4 regions of the Peribacillus sp. TH14 genome follow, and region 3 is predicted to be linked to each of the others. Evidence: riboswitches for the same ligand, from Rfam matches in the RefSeq annotation. Region 3 holds a riboswitch; each other region holds the start of a gene.
What was found. Region 3 has a riboswitch for S-adenosylmethionine ahead of JFU50_RS03890 (methionine ABC transporter ATP-binding protein). Riboswitches for the same ligand answer to the same signal wherever they lie in the genome.
Positions count from the first base shown of each region.

Region 1 (5,449 bases), 940 kb from region 3:
GATTGGTAGGAACCAATGAAACAGAAATAGCGATACCCGATATATATGACAATTTATTTAACCCATGTTCCCATTCAATTAAAAGAGATCTTAATTTTTAACCAATGAACTCGCAGCTCCGCGTGAAATGAACATCTAACTGACAAACGATATGTCATAGCTTAAAACTGAACAACAAAGAACCCATTACGAAACATTACTGTAATAAGAAAAAGGTTTAATTACCTTTTTTTTAGTCTCCTTTACGATATTCAGGTGTTAATTTGCGTTAATAACTATTTAAACCTAAGGCAATCAAATCAAAAGTAGAAATTCCTTTGTTCCAACTATTCGGAATCACCAAATTCAAATTTCAACAATTTCCCGAGAAATATCTACAAATTCTGAGTAGATATCGACAAAATTAGAAGCTTTAAAAGAGATAACGATACCCGATATATATGACAATTTATTTAACCCATGTTCCCATTCAATTAAAAGAGATCTTAATTTTTAACCAATGAACTCGCAGCTCCGCGTGAAATGAACATCTAACTGACAAACGATATGTCATAGTTAAAACTGAACAACAAAGAACCCATTACGAAACATTACTGCAATAAGAAAAAGGTTTTATTACCTTTTTTTTAGTCTCCTTTACGATATTCAGATGTTAATTTGCGTTAATAACTATTTAAACCTAAGGCAAGCAAATTAAAAGTAGAGATTCCTTTGTTCCAACTATTCGGAATCACCAAATTCAAATTTCAACAATTTCCCGAGAAATATCTACAAATTCTGAGTAGATATCGACAAAATTAGAAGCTTCTAAATAGCGATTTGTTTTTGCTGATAAGTAGACATACTATAGAATTCAAACTCTACCGAGTGTTTTTTAATTAAAAGAAATAAACTCTTCTAAGGAAAGAGCTATTATAATAGTGCTAAAGATGAAAAAACACATGTTTAGTCTTCCTTCGCTGTAATAATAAATAACTTTTATTATTACAGATATGAGGGCAAAGGGTCCTCACACATTTAAAACAGATGCAAAAAAGTTTATAACCGCATATATATGGTACTATTTATTATTGTTTTTTCTTTTTTCTTTTTTGATACTAAACGTACCGAAAGTTTGCTATCAAAAAATGGTCAAAAACTCAAAAATAAACGTAAACCCCAATCAAAAGATTATAAGAGTGGGGGGCGCAGGGAGCTCCCCGCATGGATAAGGCAGACCGTGAGTAGCAACCTGAATAGTGAGTTTGCCAAAGGTTTGCCGTTATTTCATCAAGATACAGAGCTTTCCTTATGAGGAAGGAAGTCCTGATCCTGACTGACTTCGTAATGTTTTCGTTTTTTTGTAATAGAGTCTATGCCTAGGTTACCCGTATACATGGTATGCAGGGCAAAATCTGACCTGTCTTAAGGTATAGTTAAATGAACGATTAAAAATTATACTGTAAAAATATTTTAGATTATTCAAAATAGAGTTGACATTAGTAAAATTTGAATATATAGTGAGGAACATAATTAAATAAATACGTTATTTCTTATCAAGAGATGTGGAGGGACTTGGCCCTATGATACCTCGGCAGCGGGTTTTTACTTTTGTAAAAATACTGTGCTAATTCCAACGGACGAAAGTTTGAAAGATAAGAAGGAGCTTTTCTTAGATAATTAAATTAAGAGTTTACTCTTTTTTATTTCTAAAAGAGGCCTCTTCTGTCTGATGACGGAAGAGGCCTCTTTTGTTTATTCAGAATGTATATGGTTATTTGGAGAATTGGTGCAATTATTAGTAGGTTTCACGCACTAATCGTGAATTATAAGCAATTACTCGTGAGTTTGACAGATTAACTCGTGAGTTTCGCGCAATTACTCGTGAGTTTCGCGCAATTACTCGTGAGTTTCACGCATTTACTCGTGAGTTTCACACATTTACTCGTGAATTGTGAGCAATTACTCGTGAGTTTCGAAAATTTAACCCTATCATTATGAAACTTTGCAAAGCTCTTCTCTGGATAATGAATTCGTACAAATAAACAGCGTGGGGGGAGACAGAATGATTGAATTTCAAAATGTTAAAAAGGTATATAAAACAAAGAAACAGACTGTTGAAGCTTTGAAAGGAATTAATTTGACAGTTGAAAAAGGCGATATTTTTGGTGTTGTCGGTTATAGTGGAGCCGGAAAAAGTACGTTGATTCGGTTAGTCAATCTACTCGAACACCCTTCAGATGGACAGGTTATTGTTGGGGGGAAGGATTTAACCAAATTGAACCCGAAGGAATTACGGGCAGAAAAGAAAAAAATTGGCATGATTTTTCAACATTTTAACTTACTTAACTCAAAGACAGTTTTTGATAATATTGCCATGCCGCTAGTTTTATCGGGAACCCCTAGTAAAGAAATCAAAGAGCGGGTAGGCGAGTTGTTAGAGTTCGTTGGCTTATCAAGTAAAGCAAGGAGTTATCCGGAACAATTGTCTGGCGGTCAAAAGCAACGAATAGGGATTGCTAGAGCGTTGGCTACCAACCCATCGATTCTTTTGTGTGATGAAGCGACGTCAGCATTGGATCCACAAACAACTAGTGCTGTACTGCGACTCTTAAAAAAAATTAATAAAGAATACAATATTACCATTTTGCTAATCACTCATGAAATGTCTGTAATTAGGGAAATTTGCAATAAGGTTGCGGTCATGGAAGGCGGACGCGTGGTTGAACAAGGTTCGGTTTTCGAAGTTTTTGCGAAGCCCCAAACAGGTATCGCAAAAAACTTTGTACGAACTGTTATTCACGACGAGATCCCACAAAGTTTCCTGAAAAATACCGGATCATATATTCCGATTATTTGGAAAATTAACTTTATTGGTACTACATCAGGCAATCCTTTACTTTCAACCATCTCGAAAAAATATGATGTTCATTTAAGTGTTTTATCAGCTAATATTTCTGAAATTCAAGAAACACCTTTTGGAAATTTAATTATTGAAGTGACAGGGAACAAAAAAGAGGTGGACAAGGCTTATCAATATATTAAAGATGAGGGGATTCTCGTCCAGGAGGTGCAGATAAATGGGTAATACGCTTTGGGGAATGGAAATAACGGCAGACCAGCTGTCGACAGCTTTCGGTGACACACTTTATATGGTAGCCATCTCATTGATATTTTCCGGGCTGATTGGACTTCCGCTAGGAATCTTACTTGTCATTACAAGAAAGGGTCACATCCTGGAGAATAAATGGATCTTTAATGTATTGAACCCGGTCATCAATATATTGCGGTCGGTTCCTTTCATCATCTTGCTTGTAGCACTTATTCCGTTTACCAGAATGATTGTCGGCAGTGCGATCGGAACGAATGCGGCCATTGTTCCGCTAATCTTTTACGCGGCTCCTTATATTGCCCGGCTTGTGGAGAACTCCCTGTTGGAAGTGGACAAAGGGATCATCGAGGCAGCTCAGGCGATGGGGGCGACGACATGGCAAATCATTTATCGCTTTTTGATTCCCGAGGGACTTAGTTCGTTGATCCTTACATTTACAACAGCGACAATTGGCCTTGTTGGATCTACGGCCATGGCAGGTGCTGTCGGTGCAGGTGGGGTAGGAGATTTAGCCTTAGCTTACGGTTATCAAAGGTTCGATACGATGACGATGGTCGTCACAGTAGCGGCGCTCGTGATCATCGTTCAATTATTGCAATCCACCGGGAATTTTGTTTCAAGAAAAATCAGAAGAAGATAAAAATAACAGGAGGTAGGAGAAATGAAGAAAATCTTATTAACGATCATGGTATTGGCATTGGCCATTGTGGCTGCAGCATGCGGGAACGAAGAGGGTGCATCAGGCGGTTCGGATGATGTGAAAACAGTGAAAGTCGGTGTCAGCAGCGGGGATACGAGAACATGGGAATACATTGTTGACTTAGCGAAAAAGGATGGGCTGAATATCGAACTTGTTACTTTTAATGATTATATCCAACCGAACCTTGCGTTAAGTGAAGGAGAAATTGATGCGAATTCATTCCAAACAGTTGCCTACTTCGATGAATTTGTTAACGATCAAAATTTGAAATTAGAGGCCATCGGATCAACTGTTATTGCACCTATGGGCCTTTATTCGAAAAAACACAAAGATCTCAAAGATCTTCCAGATGGCGCTACGATAGCCGTTCCGAATGAAGCAACAAACTTTGGCCGTGCATTACTCCTTCTTCAAGAAGCTGGATTGATTACATTGAAAGAGGAATTCAATGGATCGGGATCATTGGAAATCATTAAGGAAAATCCGAAAAAATTGAAAATCAAACCTGTTGCTGCCGGCAATACGCCGCGTCTATTGGATGATGCCGATGCTTCAGCCATTAATAATAACTTTGCCATTGAAGCAGGCCTTACTTTAAAAGAGGCATTATTCCATGAAAGTAAAACGGCGAAACCATATATTAATATCATTGCGGTTAAAAAGGGAAATGCCGACCGTCCTGAGCTACAAAAATTAGTGGAGCTTTATCAATCGAAAGAAGTGGAAGCGTTCATTGAAAAAACGTTTAAAGGAAACACCATTCCTGCATATGTTTCTGTAGACGAATTAGTGAATTACCAAGATGCTTGGACAAAACCAGCCAATGAAAAATGATGAATAGAACAAAGTGAAGGAATGCCGGATGGATTCAAGGTGCCTGTCCGGCTTTTTAAACCAAAAGGGGAGTTAAGAATATGGCGAGAGAATTATTGCAGAAGCAGCATCAGCAGATCATTGAAGATCACATCGACCTTCATTCCGAATTATATATTGAAACGAGTCAAGCCATCCATGCAAACCCCGAAATTGGGAATCAAGAGTTCTTTGCTTCGAAAACGTTGACCAAATTACTTCAAGATGCAGGATTTGAAGTAACCCGTGATATAGCTGGGCATGAAACTGGCTTCATCGCCAAAAAGGCCTCCTCAAAGAAAGGCCCCAAAATTGCCTTTTTAGCTGAGTATGATGCATTGCCAGGTCTAGGACATGCTTGCGGCCATAATATCATTGGCACTACGAGTGTCGCAGCAGGAATTTCACTATCTCAAGTACTAGAGGAAACAGGCGGAGAGGTGATTGTTTTCGGAACACCTGCTGAAGAGGGAGGGCCAAATGGAAGTGCAAAAGGCAGCTTTGCGAAGCACGGTTTGTTTGATGAGGTAGATGCAGCCATCATTATCCATCCAGCTGGTCAAACTGGTGTAACAAGTCCATTTTTGGCTGTAGATCCACTTGATTTTCATTTTTACGGAAAATCAGCACATGCAGCTGCTGCGCCTGAGCAAGGTGTAAATGCTCTTGACGGGGTTATTCAGCTATTTAATGGCATTAGTGCTTTACGTCAGCAACTCCCATCTGAGGTCAAAATCCACGGAATAATAACCAATGGTGGAGAAGCACCTAACATCATTCCTGAATATGCTTCTGCCCGATTTTAC
Region 1 covers NZ_JAEKEK010000001.1:1,701,279-1,706,727, reverse strand. The annotation lists gene JFU50_RS08215 (hypothetical protein) at 1,055-1,294, shown strand; SAM riboswitch class I at 1,530-1,641, shown strand; gene JFU50_RS08210 (methionine ABC transporter ATP-binding protein) at 2,045-3,067, shown strand; gene JFU50_RS08205 (methionine ABC transporter permease) at 3,081-3,731, shown strand; gene JFU50_RS08200 (MetQ/NlpA family ABC transporter substrate-binding protein) at 3,753-4,625, shown strand; gene JFU50_RS08195 (M20 family metallopeptidase) at 4,706-5,449, shown strand, end outside.
Region 1: it holds a riboswitch for S-adenosylmethionine, as region 3 does, so the genes downstream of both, JFU50_RS08210 (methionine ABC transporter ATP-binding protein) here and JFU50_RS03890 (methionine ABC transporter ATP-binding protein) in region 3, are expected to answer to the same signal.

Region 2 (5,449 bases), 3.6 Mb from region 3:
AGCCCTTTGTTTCCGGAAGTTTTTACAAATGCTTTGATATTTAAAGAATCCATTACCTTCTTTATTTCAAGTGCAGCTTTAATTGCTAAAGAAAAAAATTCAATCGAGGGTGGATCTAAATCCAGGACGATTTCATCAGGTTTTACTTTTCCCGCTTTCTGAAATGGAGTATGAAACTCTAGTGCAAGTTGGTTGCCAAACCACAGCAATGTTTCAATATCATTACACAACATATACTCAATATCCTCATCCCAGAACGTTTTAATAGATGCAGGCGCATAATCTGGTTTGTTTTTTTGGAAAAATTTTTCATTGTCCATAGATCCATGGGGATAACGAATCGTTGTTAGCAGTTTATCCTTTAAAAAGGGTAAGAAAAATGCAGAAACCTCTCGTAAATATTGAAGGTATTCAACTTTTATCACCTGTTTGTCATCGATTATCCAAAGTGGTTTATCCCGGGAAGATATTTGTATTGAATCTGGAAATGTAAATTGGCTGATTACGAATTTTTCCCAAGTACATTCATTGGGGGATGTCTGTAAAAGCCATTGTGAAAACTGAGGTTCACGTAATTCATTTTCCTCGTATACATGTAAAAATTGAACTTCAATACAAATGGACGGATGTATATAAAAGAATTGTTCGTCTTCTTCTGAAGCATTTTGTTTTATCAGTTCGTGTAAGATACTTTTATCATGAGCGCTAAGCCCATTTTTGACACTACCAATTTTCGTGATTTCATTCCCTTTATATACTGCGAGGGAAACATATCCGTTTTCTTTATTCAAAGCTGTGATGAAGCAGGAAACAGCCCTCCAATTTTTCACTTTGATCCAGGAAGTGGAACGTTTTCCTTCTTGCCAAGTACTTTGAATTTCCTTGGCGACTATCCCTTCTCCATCTAAGAGGATGACTTTATTTATTGCCTTATCTAAATCGACATAACTCTCAATCAATTGAATTAAAGCCTTATCATTTGGATTAGGAGGCATAGGCAATTCAAGTATTTCTCCAAGGTTTTTAATCATTTTCCTTCGTTCTGACATTGAATTAGTGGTAAGGTCATTTCCGTTGATCCTAAGCAGGTCAAACACGATAAACCGGCATGGGGTAAAATTAGCTTTTTCAGAAATCAGGGATTGTTTCCGTAGGCGGCCACGCCATTGTACCTCAAAAAAGTCTGCTTTTGCTTCATTTGTGAGCCAGACTAATTCACCATCTAACTGCAGTGGTAGAAAACTTTTAAGATCTAGGTCATTAATAAATGTACTGATTTCTGGGAAAAGGGAAGATAATTCCTTCCCGTTTCGACTCGTAATTTTTACCGTATGGGCATCTATTGTTAAAATGGCACGAAAACCGTCATATTTGACTTCATAACGCCAATCCGTGGATTTCGGGGCTTCGGGGTAATATGTTGGCAGCATCGGTTTCATTTTATTTGTACCTCCGCAATAAGTGATTGACATTATTTTTGCCAAAATAATGAGGTGTTAGAGTTGGCAAATGTTTTTTCGAATTATTTTAGACAAGAGGGAATAATAAGCCTGTACTTCTATTTATAAAAAGTTATGAGGTGATGAATATGCATACCATTTGGAAGGGAAGCATTTCTTTCGGTTTGGTGAACATTCCGATAAAACTTCATGCCGCAACGGAAGATAAGGACATATCCTTGCGAACGTTGCATAAGGAATGCCACTCACCAATTAAATACGAAAAAGTTTGTCCGGTCTGCCAGAAGGAAGTAGGCAAGGAAGACATTGTTCGTGCTTTTGAATATACAAAAGGAAAGTTTGTTGTATTAGAAGACAATGAGCTAGAAGAACTTAAAAAACAAAATGAAGAAAAATCAGTGGAAATCATGGATTTTGTTAAAATTGAAGAAATAGATCCGATATATTTTAACCGTAGTTATTTTATGTCTCCAAATGATGGTGGCATAAAAGCCTATTCCCTATTGCGGCAAGCACTCAAGGAATCGAATAAAGTTGGGTTAGCAAAAATCATCATCCGTTCAAAGGAACAAATGGCGGTTATAAGGGTTGTAGATAACACCTTGTTGATGGAAACGATTCATTATCCAGATGAAGTACGCTCCGCAGCAGATGTTCCGAATATCCCTGCAAATGATACAATTGTAAAAAAAGAAATTGATACGGCAATTTTATTAATAGATCAATTAACGACGACTTTCGATCCGACAAAATACAATGATGATTATCGAACGGCGTTACTTGAGCTGATTGAATCAAAGAAGACAGGACAGAAGACGATTACAGCCAAAACAAAAGAAACAGTGTCCAACAATGTTACCGATTTAATGGAAGCTTTACAAGCATCCATTGATCGAACGAAACCTGATAAACTGGAAGGGAAAAAAACGACGACCCGGAAAAAAGCGGCACCGAAAAAAAAGAAACAAGCGTAAAAAAAGAAGCTGAGTGGAAGACGAACCAATGTCTCTCAGCTTCTTTTTGTTTTTTCAGAAGGGGAACAAAGTGAATACAGTGGTTAAAGAGGTACACATAGCTGAAGAGTTTAAACGGAATACATATTAATAAAGTTTGTGTTTTGTATAGATAATTGGGTTGCCCGTGGAGATATTTGTAGGACTAATCTATGCGGTAGAGGAAGAATGTGAATTAAAACCCTTGGTTTTTTTAGTAAGAAAAACGAAATGGTTCTTTTTGACAGAGAAGAAGCTGAGAATTTAAAAAGAAAAGGTAGTGTTTTAGGCTGATGTGTTTTAATGGAGTGATTCTGAGCAGAGCAAAATATTATTCTGAAGATGATAGTGTCATTCAGTAAGGCGATATATGGCTGATCTTTATTGTAGGGATTGAGTAGTGGATTTGAAGAAGGCAAAAAAATTCGCTCCCTGAAGAGCGACAAAGAGGAAATTAATCGTGAAATCAACATATAGGCGACCAATTTTGTTTTTCGACTATATATTGTGTTCATATTCTACCATATTTAATTCTGAAATAGCAACCAAATTACCGAAACTATAGTACGATTTTTCTGAAAATCAGTAATTTTCCACCATTTCTCCCGGAAGTAGACGTTTTTATCTTCTCTGAAATAGTAAAGTAATTAAAATAGATGCAGAATAAAATGAATTTTTAGTATAATGTATTCATATAAGGATGATATAAAGTAAATAGGATTGGAAGATGTTAATTGGAAAATGGAAAAATCGTGTCCCTTCAAGCCGGAAAGCCTAAACAGGAAATGTTTTCGAATGTTAAGATTTTATCAGCTATGGATAAAAAAACTTTGGATAATGTGACCGTAACAAAATCAGGAATAGTTGGAGACGGAGTAGGGAATCTAAAGTTCCATGGAGGCCCTGACCGTGCATTGTGCATTTATCCTTTTGAGCATTACTCATTTTGGAATGAAAAATTCTCTAAACAGCTTGATATCCCTGCTTTTGGTGAGAATTTAACAGTAGCTGGGATGATGGAAACTCAAACGTATATCGGTGATATCTATCAAATAGGTGGGACAATTGTTCAGATCACCCAAGGACGAATTCCTTGCTCGACTATTTCTCATTTTAACCAAGAACCTAAGTTTTTGACATCAGTGATGAAAACAAGTTTTACTGGTTATTTTGCAAAGGTCATTCAAGAAGGAGTTATTAAAAAACAAGATGAAATTGTTTTATTAGATCGACTTCAAGAAAACATCTCTGTATATTATGCAACTGAAGTGATCCTGCATAATCGAGACGGACAGGATGGAGCTCATGCTCTACTTTCTGTAGATTCGTTAGCGGTGGACTGGAAACAAAGGATATTAAAGAGAGTTTAAACTTTGAAGGATGTATGATCTTAGTAGAAAAGAAAAAAATGACTATCAAACTATTGAAATTGACAGATTATTAATGTAAATTAAATATAAACAAATTTTGAAATGTTAAGAAAACTTTATAAATGGATCTTATCGAGAGAGGTGGAGGGACTGGCCCGAGGAAACCTCAGCAACCAGCTTAGGCAAAGGTGCTAAATCCAGCAAGCAGAGCTTGATAGATGAGGAGAATGTTTCAAAAAACCTTCTTCTTTGAGAAGGTTTTTTTTCTTTTCTCTCATACTCATAGAAAACGACAAAAACAGAATTGTTTTTGAGAGAGGGTGTACATATGGATTTTCGTAAAGAATTGAAAGAAAGAATGCTGGTTGGAGAAGGAGCAATGGGAACATTATTATACTCATATGGAATCGATCAATGTTATGAGGAATTAAACTGCACTAATCCTGATCAAATTGAATCCATTCATCGTGCCTATTTAGAAGCAGGTGCTGATATTCTACAATCGAATACTTACGGAGCCAACTTTAATAAATTGAAAAGGCATGGTCTTGAAGATGAAGTAAGCCGAATTAACCGACAGGGAGTTATCCTTGCTAAAAAAGCTGCAAAAGGCAATGCATTTGTATTTGGTACTATAGGGGCTCAGCGAAGTATCCGTAAATCGGATTTAAGCATGGAAGAAATTAAGCGAGGTTTTCGTGAGCAGCTATATAGTCTGCTTATAGAAAATCCTGATGGGATTCTCCTTGAAACATTTTATGATCTGGAAGAACTTGAAACCGTGTTGCAAATTGCTAAAAAAGAAACGGAATTGCCAATTATTGCAAATGTATCGATGCATGAATTAGGTAATCTTCAAAATGGGATCCATTTAAATGAAGCATTTCAAAAACTCGAGCAATTGGGTGCTGATGTTGTTGGTGTGAATTGCCGTCTAGGTCCACATCATATGATTCGCGCCTTGGAAGAAGTGACTTTGCCAAAGCATGCGGCTATCGCTATCTATCCAAATGCTAGCCTACCGGATTACGTGGATGGAAGACTAGTTTATAAAGCAGTGCCTGAATATTTTGGCTCAAGTGCCCTTGAGCTTCGTGAGCAGGGTGCCACGATAATCGGTGGGTGTTGTGGAACAACACCACTTCATATTCAATCTGTGAAAAATGCGATTGGGAGTTTAGTTCCAGTAGAAGAAAAAATGACGAAAGCACGTGAAATCGAAATAATTGAAGTGAATCATAGAGAACTGGAACTACCCCTGCATGAGCAGGCCAAAACTGAAAGAACGATTCTTGTTGAACTTGATCCGCCGAAAAAATTAGGAATTGAAGGTTTTATGGCTGGTGCGGAGGCATTAAAAAATGCGGGTGTTGATTCGATTACATTAGCTGATAATTCACTTGCTTCGCCGAGGATATCTAATGAGGCGCTGGCCAATTTGTTGAAAAACCAATTAGATGTAAATCCAATGGTGCATATTACGTGCCGTGATAGGAACTTAATTGGCCTTCAATCACATTTAATGGGGCTTCAAACGGTGGGGTTGAACGAGATTCTGATTATCACTGGTGATCCTTCAAAAATAGGGGACTTCCCAGGTGCAACTTCAGTCTATGATTTATCGTCA
Region 2 covers NZ_JAEKEK010000001.1:4,374,494-4,379,942, forward strand. The annotation lists gene JFU50_RS21380 (DNA ligase D) at 1-1,472, opposite strand, end outside; gene ku (non-homologous end joining protein Ku) at 1,589-2,434, shown strand; gene JFU50_RS21390 (MOSC domain-containing protein) at 3,187-3,822, shown strand; SAM riboswitch class I at 3,949-4,047, shown strand; gene JFU50_RS21395 (bifunctional homocysteine S-methyltransferase/methylenetetrahydrofolate reductase) at 4,151-5,449, shown strand, end outside.
Region 2: it holds a riboswitch for S-adenosylmethionine, as region 3 does, so the genes downstream of both, JFU50_RS21395 (bifunctional homocysteine S-methyltransferase/methylenetetrahydrofolate reductase) here and JFU50_RS03890 (methionine ABC transporter ATP-binding protein) in region 3, are expected to answer to the same signal.

Region 3 (5,449 bases):
CGATGTGATAATATGCTCCGAATCCCATTCGTGGCCAGATATCTCGATAAGCGGATATTGATTCGGCAAAACAATTTGCTGGATTTCATGAACTGCCAAGCCTTGATTATGTAATCGTAAAATTTCACCACGCAGGTTTTCCAAATAGTCGAGCTTTCTTTGAAACATTTCCTTCCCATTAGGGACATGACCGGCATGACAACAAAAAACCTCTCCAAAATCATATTGAAGTAATCTATTTATAGAATCGATGATAACAGGGACAGATTCTTCCCGTAAAACAAGCTTCGTTTTCGGTGTAACGAATAGGTCACCTGAAAACAGCATGCCATTACTGTGATTCAAATACACCATATGGTCCTTAGCATGACCTGGGGTAAAGATTGGCTCCCACGTTTGGGTACGGGAATGAACAGTCCTCCCCAACGGCTCAGCTTTGAAGCCATCTCTCCTTCCCCAAAAAGTTTTGCGATAATCAGGATATTCAGCATCCTTCGCACATACATCAATCGACATCGGATGAATATAAATTGGAACTTTTCTATGTTCCTGTATCCAGGAAGCACCGCCAGTATGGTCCTCATGATAATGCGTTAGCGCCACTAAATCGAAGTCGGCTGATTCATAGAAAGGGATAAGTTCTTCCAATAAAATTTGGGCTCCCGTATCAATCAAGAGGCCGTCTATTAAAAAAACATATACACTCATCCCCGACTTTATTCCTTCAGGGGTCCCTTGTACACAAACCACATCATTTATCGTCTTAATCTCTAGCATGGCTTCCCTCCTCATCAATTGTATAAAAATAGTTTAATATCCTATTTCCCCCTTGTTCATTACAATAAATGTAATATCCCCCCATACTTTTGACAAGCAAATAGTATTTTTCCTAGCAAAGACCCATTGTATATTTTCCGGTAGAATCAAGGCACTGTTTGAAACCATAGTCATTGATTTAAGGTATTCTATTATGCAACTAAGAAAAGAAACAGCAAAAATCTGGCTTCGGTTAAAAGGAAGTTGTTAATAAAGGGTACTCCCTATTTAAGTTTGGACGATAAAAAAATTCACGGCTAATCATTAACGCTGAATAACTGTCAATATTACCTTGGTTGATAAAAAAGCTAAAGCATTCATGATACAGACTTTGAAACAATACTTTCCTGACAAAAACTTCACGTAATTATTAAAAAAAATCGACAAGCTGCTAAAAAGAACGAAGCCTATCTTACAAATATCATAAAAAAGTATGGCTTTCCGACCATTAACGATCAATGGTGACAATACCCCGATTCCAAAAGGTATGATTATCCAATTCTAGATTTACCATAAAAAAATTAATTAAATCACCAGAAAGTTATTCTAAAATTACAGAAACGATTGACAATATGTGAATTTACAAATAATATAGATTATATTAGAAAACTTGTAATATTCCAAAATAATAATTTACTTATCAAGAGTGACTGAGGGAACAGGCCCTGTGATGTCCGGCAACCGCCCCAATCGGGAACGGTGCTACTTCCTGCAGAATGATTACATTCTGAAAGATAAGACGAAATAATTTCGCTGCCTCTTTCTGAATGATAGAGGCAGTTTTTTATGTTTAAGGGGGAAGGCTCATGATTGAAATCCGATCAGTCCGAAAGGAATACATATCGAAAAATACCCGAGTTGTCGGAGTGGATAACGTATCTTTGACAATTCAGACTGGTGAAGTTTATGGGATTGTTGGCTACAGCGGAGCCGGAAAAAGCTCATTAATACGCTGCTTAAATTTGCTTGAACGTCCGACAAAAGGAAAAATCATTATTGACGGGATTGACTTAACGTCTTTATCAGGCAAAGAGCTTCGAAAACAACGACAAAAAATCGGTATGATATTTCAGCACTTTTCCTTAGTCAGTTCCAAAACCGTTTTTGAAAATGTTGCTTTCGCCTTGAAAGCCGCACACAAATCAAAGGGTGTCATCAAAAGTCGCGTTCTAGAACTGCTGGACATAGTTGGGCTTAGTGATAAAAAGGATGTCTATCCGGCCCAGCTCAGCGGAGGTCAAAAGCAACGGGTCGGCATAGCGCGAGCCTTAGCCAATAACCCTACTGTACTATTATGTGATGAAGCGACTTCTGCCCTTGATCCAACAACAACAAAAGCGATTTTACAGTTATTAAAAAAGATTAGTCGGGAACTTGGTATCACTATAGTATTGATTACCCATGAAATGGAAGTAGTCAAAGAACTATGCCATCGAGTCGCTGTCATGCAGGATGGCAGGATTATCGAAGAAGGATCTGTTTATGAGATATTTTCACAACCAAAGCAGCAGTTGACGAAGCAATTCATCAGCAGTGTATTGGATTTTGAGCTTCCCTCACACTTAATTGAGGAAAGCAAAGGAACGATTATTCAAATTCAATTTGAAGGGCCCACCGCCGGTGAATCGATTCTTTCCGATGCTCTACAAAAGTATTCAGTAAAGGGAAATATCTTGCACGGCAAAATTGAATATATTCAGGATGTTCCATTAGGAATCTTAATCATTGAATTAATTGGTGAGGCTGCTGAAGTTCAATCGGCACTGGAATATATAACAAATCGGACCAGTTCTGTGGAGGTGTTGAAACATGTCACTGTTTGATTCCGTCGTCAATATTTTACCTGACCTTAATAAAGCCTTTCTCGAAACAATCTATATGGTTGGAATCTCCCTTGCGGTAGCCCTTCTAATTGGTTTGCCACTTGGAGTATTGCTGTTTACAACGACCAAGAATTTAATCTTTGAAAATAACGTCGTGAATCGATCTCTCGGTTTCGCTGTCAATATTGTCCGTTCAATCCCGTTTATCATTCTCTTAGTCGCCCTCCTTCCTTTAACGGATTTGCTTACTGGATCAACGATAGGGCCAAGAGCGGCTTCTGTTTCCCTATCTGTATCCGCGATACCTTTTTTTGCAAGAATCGTTGAATCGGCATTACGCGAAATAGATAAAGGTGTGATTGAAGCTGCAATTGCTGTAGGTGCCACTCCATGGATGATCATTAAGGATGTACTTCTTCCTGAGGCAAAACCGGGAATCATTCAAGGGTTGACGTTAACGACCATTTCACTTATCGGTTACTCAGCGATGGCTGGGACAATCGGTGGGGGCGGAATTGGTGACCTGGCCATTCGGTACGGCTATTACCGTTATGACAACACAGTCATGATCACGACAATCGTCGTGTTAATCTGCCTTGTACAAATCATTCAAATGGTTGGTGACAAGGCCTCATACTTAGTAAATAAACGATAGAATCAGTCATTTTAACAATGATTTAATACAACATATTACAGGAGGAATTTCCAATGAAAAAAATAGCTTCTTTATTATCTGTTTGCGCACTAGCCCTTGGCTTGGCAGCTTGCGGAAGCGATAATGCTTCCCCAAAAACTGAAGACAAAAAAGAATTGAAAATCGGAGCAACTACCGGTCCTTACGCGGATATGGTAAAAGAGGCCATCAAGCCAGGCCTAGAAGATCTTGGCTACAAAATAGAAATCGTTGAATTCACTGACTATATCCAGCCAAATAAATCACTTGGTAACAATTCAATCGACGCCAACCTTTTCCAGCACAAAGTGTATATGGATAACTTCGCTAAAGAAAATGATTTAGAGCTTTCTGACCTTGTTATTGTACCGACAGCACCAATGGGTATATACTCGAACAAATATAAATCGTTGAAAGACATTAAAGATGGTACATCACTAGCCCTACCGAACGATCCAGTTAACCTTGCACGTGCACTTAAAGTCCTAGTAGATGAAGATTTAATTGAAGTCAAGCCAGATGTCGATCCCTTAAAAATATCGGAAAAAGATGTAACAAAGAACCCAAAAAACATTCAATTCAAACCATTAGAATCGGCTCAATTGCCGCGTGCAACAGACAGCGTTGACCTATCAGCGGTCCCAGGTAACTTCGCTCTTGCAGCAAAAATGGATCTCCAAGATGCCCTTGTTTTAGAAAACATGCCGGATATGTATCGTAATGTTGTTGCTGTGAATACAAAAGATGCAGATGCACAATTTGCTAAGGATATTAAATCAGTAGTTGAATCAGACAAGTTTGAAGAAGTAATCGATAGCAAGTTTGCAGGCTTCGGAAAACCAGATTGGATGAAATAAGAAACCAAACCATAAAATTCAAGGCCTGCTCCCTTTTTGGGAACAGGCCTTGAATTTTTCCGTCATACTATGCGAAGATATCAATCAATGCAATTAATAAGCATTTGTAGTAGGGTTTTACATATATTTTATCATAGATGGATGCTCTCTGAAGGTTCGCATGTTTCTCGGGGAAGACACAATATAATGATATAGTTGTCAATAAAAGCGATAATCAATTATTACTAATTTCATTTTCTCGTTGTTCACACAGTGTCTCCTTGTTTAAGCCTAGCTACATATTGTTCAATTTTTTCGAGAAGTTCAACTGGATCGTTTGCGACAATGTTTACACCATTTACAACTGCAAACGGCTGCATTAAACATTGTCCGCAATACAACAAGCATCTATCCTCAATAACCTCTAGACCGCTACACTCCATTAATTTATCTTTAATAGTTTCCAACTCATCTTCGAAGTTACTAGGGCAGAACTTTACACTAATTTTCATATCTAATTCCCCTTTTATTTAGTTGCTAACATTTTAAGTAGATATACAAAAAATGTGCAAGAGTACACCTAAACGCAAAAATGTTTTATCGCGTTAAAATGTTGCTACCATGATGGTCAACCGCGGTAAAACACATATTTGCGTGGTGAATTTTTATGTATTATGATGTGAACTATCACAGGCGGAAAATTAAGAAAATTCAGCTTTTTTATGTAAAAAAAACGATTAAGGAGCGGTAAATATGACTAAAAAAACAGTTGGATCTTCTAAAGCAAAGAAAGAGGAATTGTTTCCGGTTAAGAGTGTCCATTACGTAGAAATCTATACTGGGAACGCAAAGCAGGCTGCTTATTATTACGCAAACGCTTTCGGATTCAAGCTTATAGCATATAAAGGACTAGAAACAGGCTCCCGTGACCGTGTATCTTACGTTATGGCACAGGGCACCATCCGATTGATTTTAACAGGAACTCTATCAGACAGCACAGATGTGGCTGAGTTTATTAAAACTCATGGCGAAGGAGTAAAAGATATCTCCCTTCTCGTAAAAGACCTAGAAAAAACATATGCGGGTGCTATTGAACGCGGTGGCATCGCTCTTCGAGAACCATGGGTGGAAGAAGATGAAAATGGCAAAGTAAGAAAAGCAATCTTAGGCACATATGGGGATACGATTCACACGCTTGTTGAGCCAATCGATTATAAAGGTGGATTTCTGCCAGGTTTTAAAGCTCGTGAGGACAACTTTGGAGCTCAACCTTCAGGCTTAATCGGTATTGACCACCTTGT
Region 3 covers NZ_JAEKEK010000001.1:765,691-771,139, forward strand. The annotation lists gene JFU50_RS03885 (MBL fold metallo-hydrolase) at 1-777, opposite strand, end outside; SAM riboswitch class I at 1,451-1,557, shown strand; gene JFU50_RS03890 (methionine ABC transporter ATP-binding protein) at 1,623-2,639, shown strand; gene JFU50_RS03895 (methionine ABC transporter permease) at 2,626-3,294, shown strand; gene JFU50_RS03900 (MetQ/NlpA family ABC transporter substrate-binding protein) at 3,348-4,169, shown strand; gene JFU50_RS03905 (DUF1450 domain-containing protein) at 4,415-4,660, opposite strand; gene hppD (4-hydroxyphenylpyruvate dioxygenase) at 4,902-5,449, shown strand, end outside.

Region 4 (5,449 bases), 3.9 Mb from region 3:
GGATCGATTCCAGCTAATGCATTTCCGATTATATTCCGTGTAATATCACCACATGCACCAGCAGTAGTCATCCCAACCTGTTCTAGACGGTTCAAAATATCAGGGACTTGTTCAATAGTCAACCAGTGAAACTGAATAGCTTGGCGAGTTGTGATGTCATAAACATCTCTACCGTAATCTTTCGCAATATTAGCAAGTGTGATTTGTTGGTCATAAGTAAGGATACCACCAGGAATAACGACACGCATCATCCAATAGCCCGCTTCTTTTGGTCGTTGCAAGTATAGACCTGCCCACTTGAACATATCCCACTTTTCTTTAGGAATGGATTCAAATCCATTTGCTGCATAATGAGGAATATCGTCAAAGATCTTCAAACCATCTTTTTCTAATTTCCAGACTTCAGTTTTGTTTTTAGCAATTACCGGATTTTCAGACCAAAACTTCTCATATACCACTACTTTTTCCTCCTCGATTAAATCGCTCTCTTAGTTGTCAAATAGTTGATTACCTGTTCGACGCACTCTTCAACACTATATTGGTTGGATTCTAAAACGATTTCCGGCTGTTCAGGTTCTTCATATGGAGAGTCAATCCCAGTAAAGTCTTTAATGATTCCCTTACGTGCCTTATCGTAAAGACCTTTTGGATCACGCACTTCACATTCTTCAATCGGACATTTTATGTAGACCTCAATAAACTCGCCTTCTTCAAGCAAATCGCGTACAATTTGACGGTCTGCTCGAAAAGGGGAAATAAATGCCGTTAATACGAACTGCCCGCTATCCACAAAAAGCTTGGAAACTTCACCGATCCGCCTAATATTCTCAGTCCGATCCTCTTCAGAAAAACCCAAATCTTTATTTAAGCCATGACGAATATTATCTCCATCCAAGACATAACTTCGAATATTTCGGTTATACAACTCTTTAGCGACTGCATTTGCAATCGTTGATTTTCCGGAGCCTGAGAGTCCTGTGAACCATAGAACTGTACTCTCATGTCCGTTTTGCTTACGACGGAGTTCCTTAGTCAAAGACGCTTCATGCCAAGTTACATTCGTGCTATTACTCATTATTATCCCCCTCTTACTACTTACATATATTTGAAACTAGTTTAGTTAAATACTTCATTCTTTTTCAGGCCTTCGATTAACACTTCGATGACTTCTTTACGACTGAAGGTAGCTGGTGGAATTTCACCATTACGCAACATTTCCCTAACCTTCGTTCCGGATAAGATAACATGATCTTCTTTACCATGCGGACATGTTTTAGCAGAAGCCATATTTCCACATGTTTTACAATAAAAGCTATGTTCAAAGAATAATAGCGTGATTCCTAACTCGTCAGGTTTGAAATTACCAAAGATTTTTTGTGCATCATAAGTGCCGTAATAATCGCCCACACCGGCATGGTCACGGCCAACAATAAAGTGGGTGCATCCGTAATTTTTACGAACCATGGCATGGAAAATGGCTTCTCTTGGCCCTGCATAACGCATGGCAGCAGGGAACACTGCTAGGGAGACACGATCCTTAGGATAATATTTCTCTAGTAGTACTTTATAACTCTCCATCCGTACATCAGCTGGTATGTCATCTGATTTAGTAGCACCTACTAGCGGATTTAAAAATAAACCGTCTACAATCTCCAATGCAGTTTTTTGAATGTATTCATGTGCACGGTGAACAGGATTTCTTGTTTGGAATCCAACAACTGTTTTCCAGCCTTTTTCAGCAAAAGTTTTTCTTGTGTCAACAGGATCCAAATAATGATCTTGGAATAGTGGACGTTCGATTCGTTTAACTAATTTAATATCCCCGCCGACATATACTTCACCACGGTTATACAAATTTTTCACACCAGGATGTTTCTCATCATCCGTTTGATAAACTAATGTGGCTTCCAATTGTTTATCAGGTCTGAAGATATCAGAAACAATGAGAACTCCGTATGTTTCTCCTTCATGATTCAACTTTACTTCTTCTCCTAGAGTAAGAGCTTTTGCTACTTCATCAGTAATCGGCAAAGTAATCGGGATGCTCCAAACATGGCCGCTGCTAAGCCTCATATCCTTAACCACTGCTTGATAGTCATCTTTTGTAAAGAATCCTTTAATAGGACTATAGGCCCCAGTACCTATTAATTCCAGGTCACTTAAAGCAATCTCATCAATTTCGATTGAGTTGTTTATTTTAGTAATATCATAGTCTGGTTCCCAACGATTGATCAACGTTCCTCCGTGCGGTAAGCTAACTGTCATACTAATTTCCCCCTAAATTTTCTATTTATTAAGATAAATGTAATCCGCATTCTGTTTTTTGCGCGCCCTGCCAACGTCCTGAGCGTAAATCATCGGCATTGATAGCAGGTGCCGTACATGTTTTACAGCCAATACTAGGATATCCATTATCGTGAAGAACATTATATGGAAGTCCATTTTTATGGGCATAGCGCCATACATCTTTCCATGTCCATTGAATAAGCGGGCATATTTTAATTGATTTAAACTTATTATCTTGATTAATATATTCCGTTAATGCTCTTGTTTCAGATTGCTCCCTGCGTAGTCCCGAGAGCCAAGCAGTTGCCGTTGAAAGTACCTCAGTAAGCGGCGCGATCTTACGTATGCTGCAACATTTATTTGAATCACGGAGCCATAACTCATCTCCATATTCAGTTGCTTGTTCCTCGAGCGTCAATGCCGGCTTTTTCATTTCAATTGAAAGCTGCGGATAGCGCTTTTTAACTTGTTCAATTAATTTGTAAGTCTCTTCAAAATGAACATCCGTATCCAGAAAAACAATTTTGGCTGAAGGATTGACCTTTGCCAATAAATCCGTAAGTACTATTCCTTCAATGCCGAAACTACATGCATAAATGAGTTTGTTACCATATTGGGAATTTGCCCACTCAAGAACTTCTAAAGCACCTTTTGTCTCACTGTCCTCAGGAAATGCAGGCAAAATCTCTGTGTCGAAATTTTCATAGTTTACTAATGCAGACAATCTTAAAGCCCCCTCTAAAAACTTGCTAAATGTTTCACAGAATAGAGTAACTTGTGATTAATACTCGCTGTTGTTTTTTAACGCTTAAAAGACCCTAGAAAAAAGAGACGAATTTAACTAATACTCTCTTTTATATCAGTTAAATCCACCTCTAGTTTTCTAGTCAGCAGATACCTTATTTAATTCTCAGCTTTTCATTTCTTTCCATTTGAATAATTTTACCATCCTGGACGATAAGTGTTATGGATCCATATTTCATCGACTTAAGCATTTCTTGTAGGCGTTCAAATATTTCCTCCAGCTGATTCTCTTTTTCCAAGCCAGTTCCTCCTTTAAGAAAATCCGAGACTAGCTTATCGTATAGCTGACCCGTTTATAAAATGCATTTTCTTAAATTTATATATTCCAAAACATCTTACAATGCTATGGTTTGCAAACGAATTTTACAGAAATAAAAACCCTTCCATGATGGAAAGATTTTCAAGGTAATATTTTTTACCTTATCTTCCAAAATGATCAACATTTTGTTGGATGTAGCACCTTGCATCCATCATGCAGGTTGCTGGACTTCAAAGGGCCAATTCCCTCCGTCGCTCTGGATAAGTTTTATTATTTTAAATATTAACATATATTTATTCCTTGTCAATGGAGTTTTCTTATAAAATAACTTGGATTAATAAAATGGGTGAACTGTTATTATTATACACACTTTTCCTTGAACGGATATTGTATAAGTTAAATATGAAAATAGACTCATTTTCAAGAGAAACTCTTAAAAAAAATGAGTCTATTTCATTACTTACCTCTTTTTACAATTGTTTAAGGCCTAATTGTTAAGGTTAATTAGTTTTAATGATTGTACATAAATAATCTTTAATCTCATGAAAATAAAAATAGTTCAAAACCTTAAGCCTTTACTTTTAGTCTATTAACAGCATTTAATTATTTCTTAATTGAATCGCTTCAACAAATTCTTGCACCTGACTTTGCACACGATCAACTAATTCGCTATCTTTAATTGGGCTTTCTGGATTCTGCTTATCTATTTCCTTATCTACAAAATATAAGCCCTGCAACGGCTCACCTTTTAAAATTGAAATTAAAGGTTTAAGTGCGTAATCAATCGCCAATAAATGCCTGTTACTTCCACCAATCATAATTGGCAGAACAGGCTTATTTTTAAATGCACCCTCAGGTAGCAAATCAATCAAAGCTTTTAACACGCCTGTGTAAGATGCCTTATATACTGGTGAACCAATAATGATACCTCTAGCTTCCTGAATTTTTTCTGAAAGCTTTATTATATCTTCACTATTATACCGGCCTTGGAATAGATCATCTGCGGAAAAATCCGTTATAGAGTAATAAGCAGTGGTAAACCCCACTTGTTCAACTAGTGATCGAACATGTTTTAAAGAGATGTCAGTTCTTGATGGACTCGCTGGACTGCCTGATAAAATTACGATTTCGCTCATATAAATTTCCTCCTATTATTTTCTTATCTGCGATAAGACTTGCTGATTCAATAAAAATCACTCAATCACTAATAAATCGGATAAGAACCCTGCCTAGGTAAAGTCATGTATCATATAATCATCGTAATATTCAGAAAAATAAAAGTCAAGTGTTTAACTCGGGATTAATATGAATAACCTATTCAGAAACTTTCATCAGTTATCCCCCTCTATTTTTCCTGAAATTTAAATCTGTTTCTTCCTTGACCTTTTAATTTTTGCATCTCCAAAATAACAGGTATAGTTCCATTCTTCGGATTACACTAGTTTGCACAATGTATCGTCAAGTCTAGAGGTACAAGCTTGAATAACTAATACTAATAGTAGATAAAGCAACGGTCATATTTGCGGCTTGTTGACTCATACGCCTTAAATATGACCGTTTATTTATGTATTATTGCTTTTTCCATGAATCCCATATACTAAAAGCTGAGCAATACTCTTTATTCGTTCCTCAGTAAAATACGGTTCCGTTTTCTGTTGATGAATCTCATAATGGGTCGATAAAGCTAATGTAAAAGAAATAATTCCTACATTAAATAAGATAATATCGGAAATATAGTGAATCTCTCCAGTATCAATTCTCTTCTGAAGTTCAATAAGCTTAGCATTTGGCTTGAAGATTTGCTCAACATATTGTTTAGAAATTTCTTGATCGTATTGAGTTTCTCGAAATAATATCGAATACTGTTCTTTATTTTCAAGAATTTTTTTTATCAATGTGATAACGTGATTCTCTACAAGCTCATCCGTAGAAAGGTGGCTAGTCTCAACTTCCGCATCTTCTTTTTCACTAGGAGTAATCGTAGCCAAAAGCAACTCTTTTTTGCTGTCAAAGTATTTGTAAATCGTAGCTTCGGAAACATTACAGGCAGAAGCGATTTCATTCGTTCTGGTCATGTCAAAACCTTTACTGGCAAAAAGA
Region 4 covers NZ_JAEKEK010000001.1:4,622,389-4,627,837, reverse strand. The annotation lists gene JFU50_RS22525 (nitrite/sulfite reductase) at 1-458, opposite strand, end outside; gene cysC (adenylyl-sulfate kinase) at 476-1,075, opposite strand; gene sat (sulfate adenylyltransferase) at 1,117-2,265, opposite strand; gene JFU50_RS22510 (phosphoadenylyl-sulfate reductase) at 2,294-2,971, opposite strand; gene JFU50_RS22505 (YezD family protein) at 3,186-3,329, opposite strand; SAM riboswitch class I at 3,508-3,616, opposite strand; gene ssuE (NADPH-dependent FMN reductase) at 3,949-4,485, opposite strand; gene JFU50_RS22495 (TetR/AcrR family transcriptional regulator) at 4,912-5,449, opposite strand, start outside.
Region 4: it holds a riboswitch for S-adenosylmethionine, as region 3 does, so the genes downstream of both, JFU50_RS22505 (YezD family protein) here and JFU50_RS03890 (methionine ABC transporter ATP-binding protein) in region 3, are expected to answer to the same signal.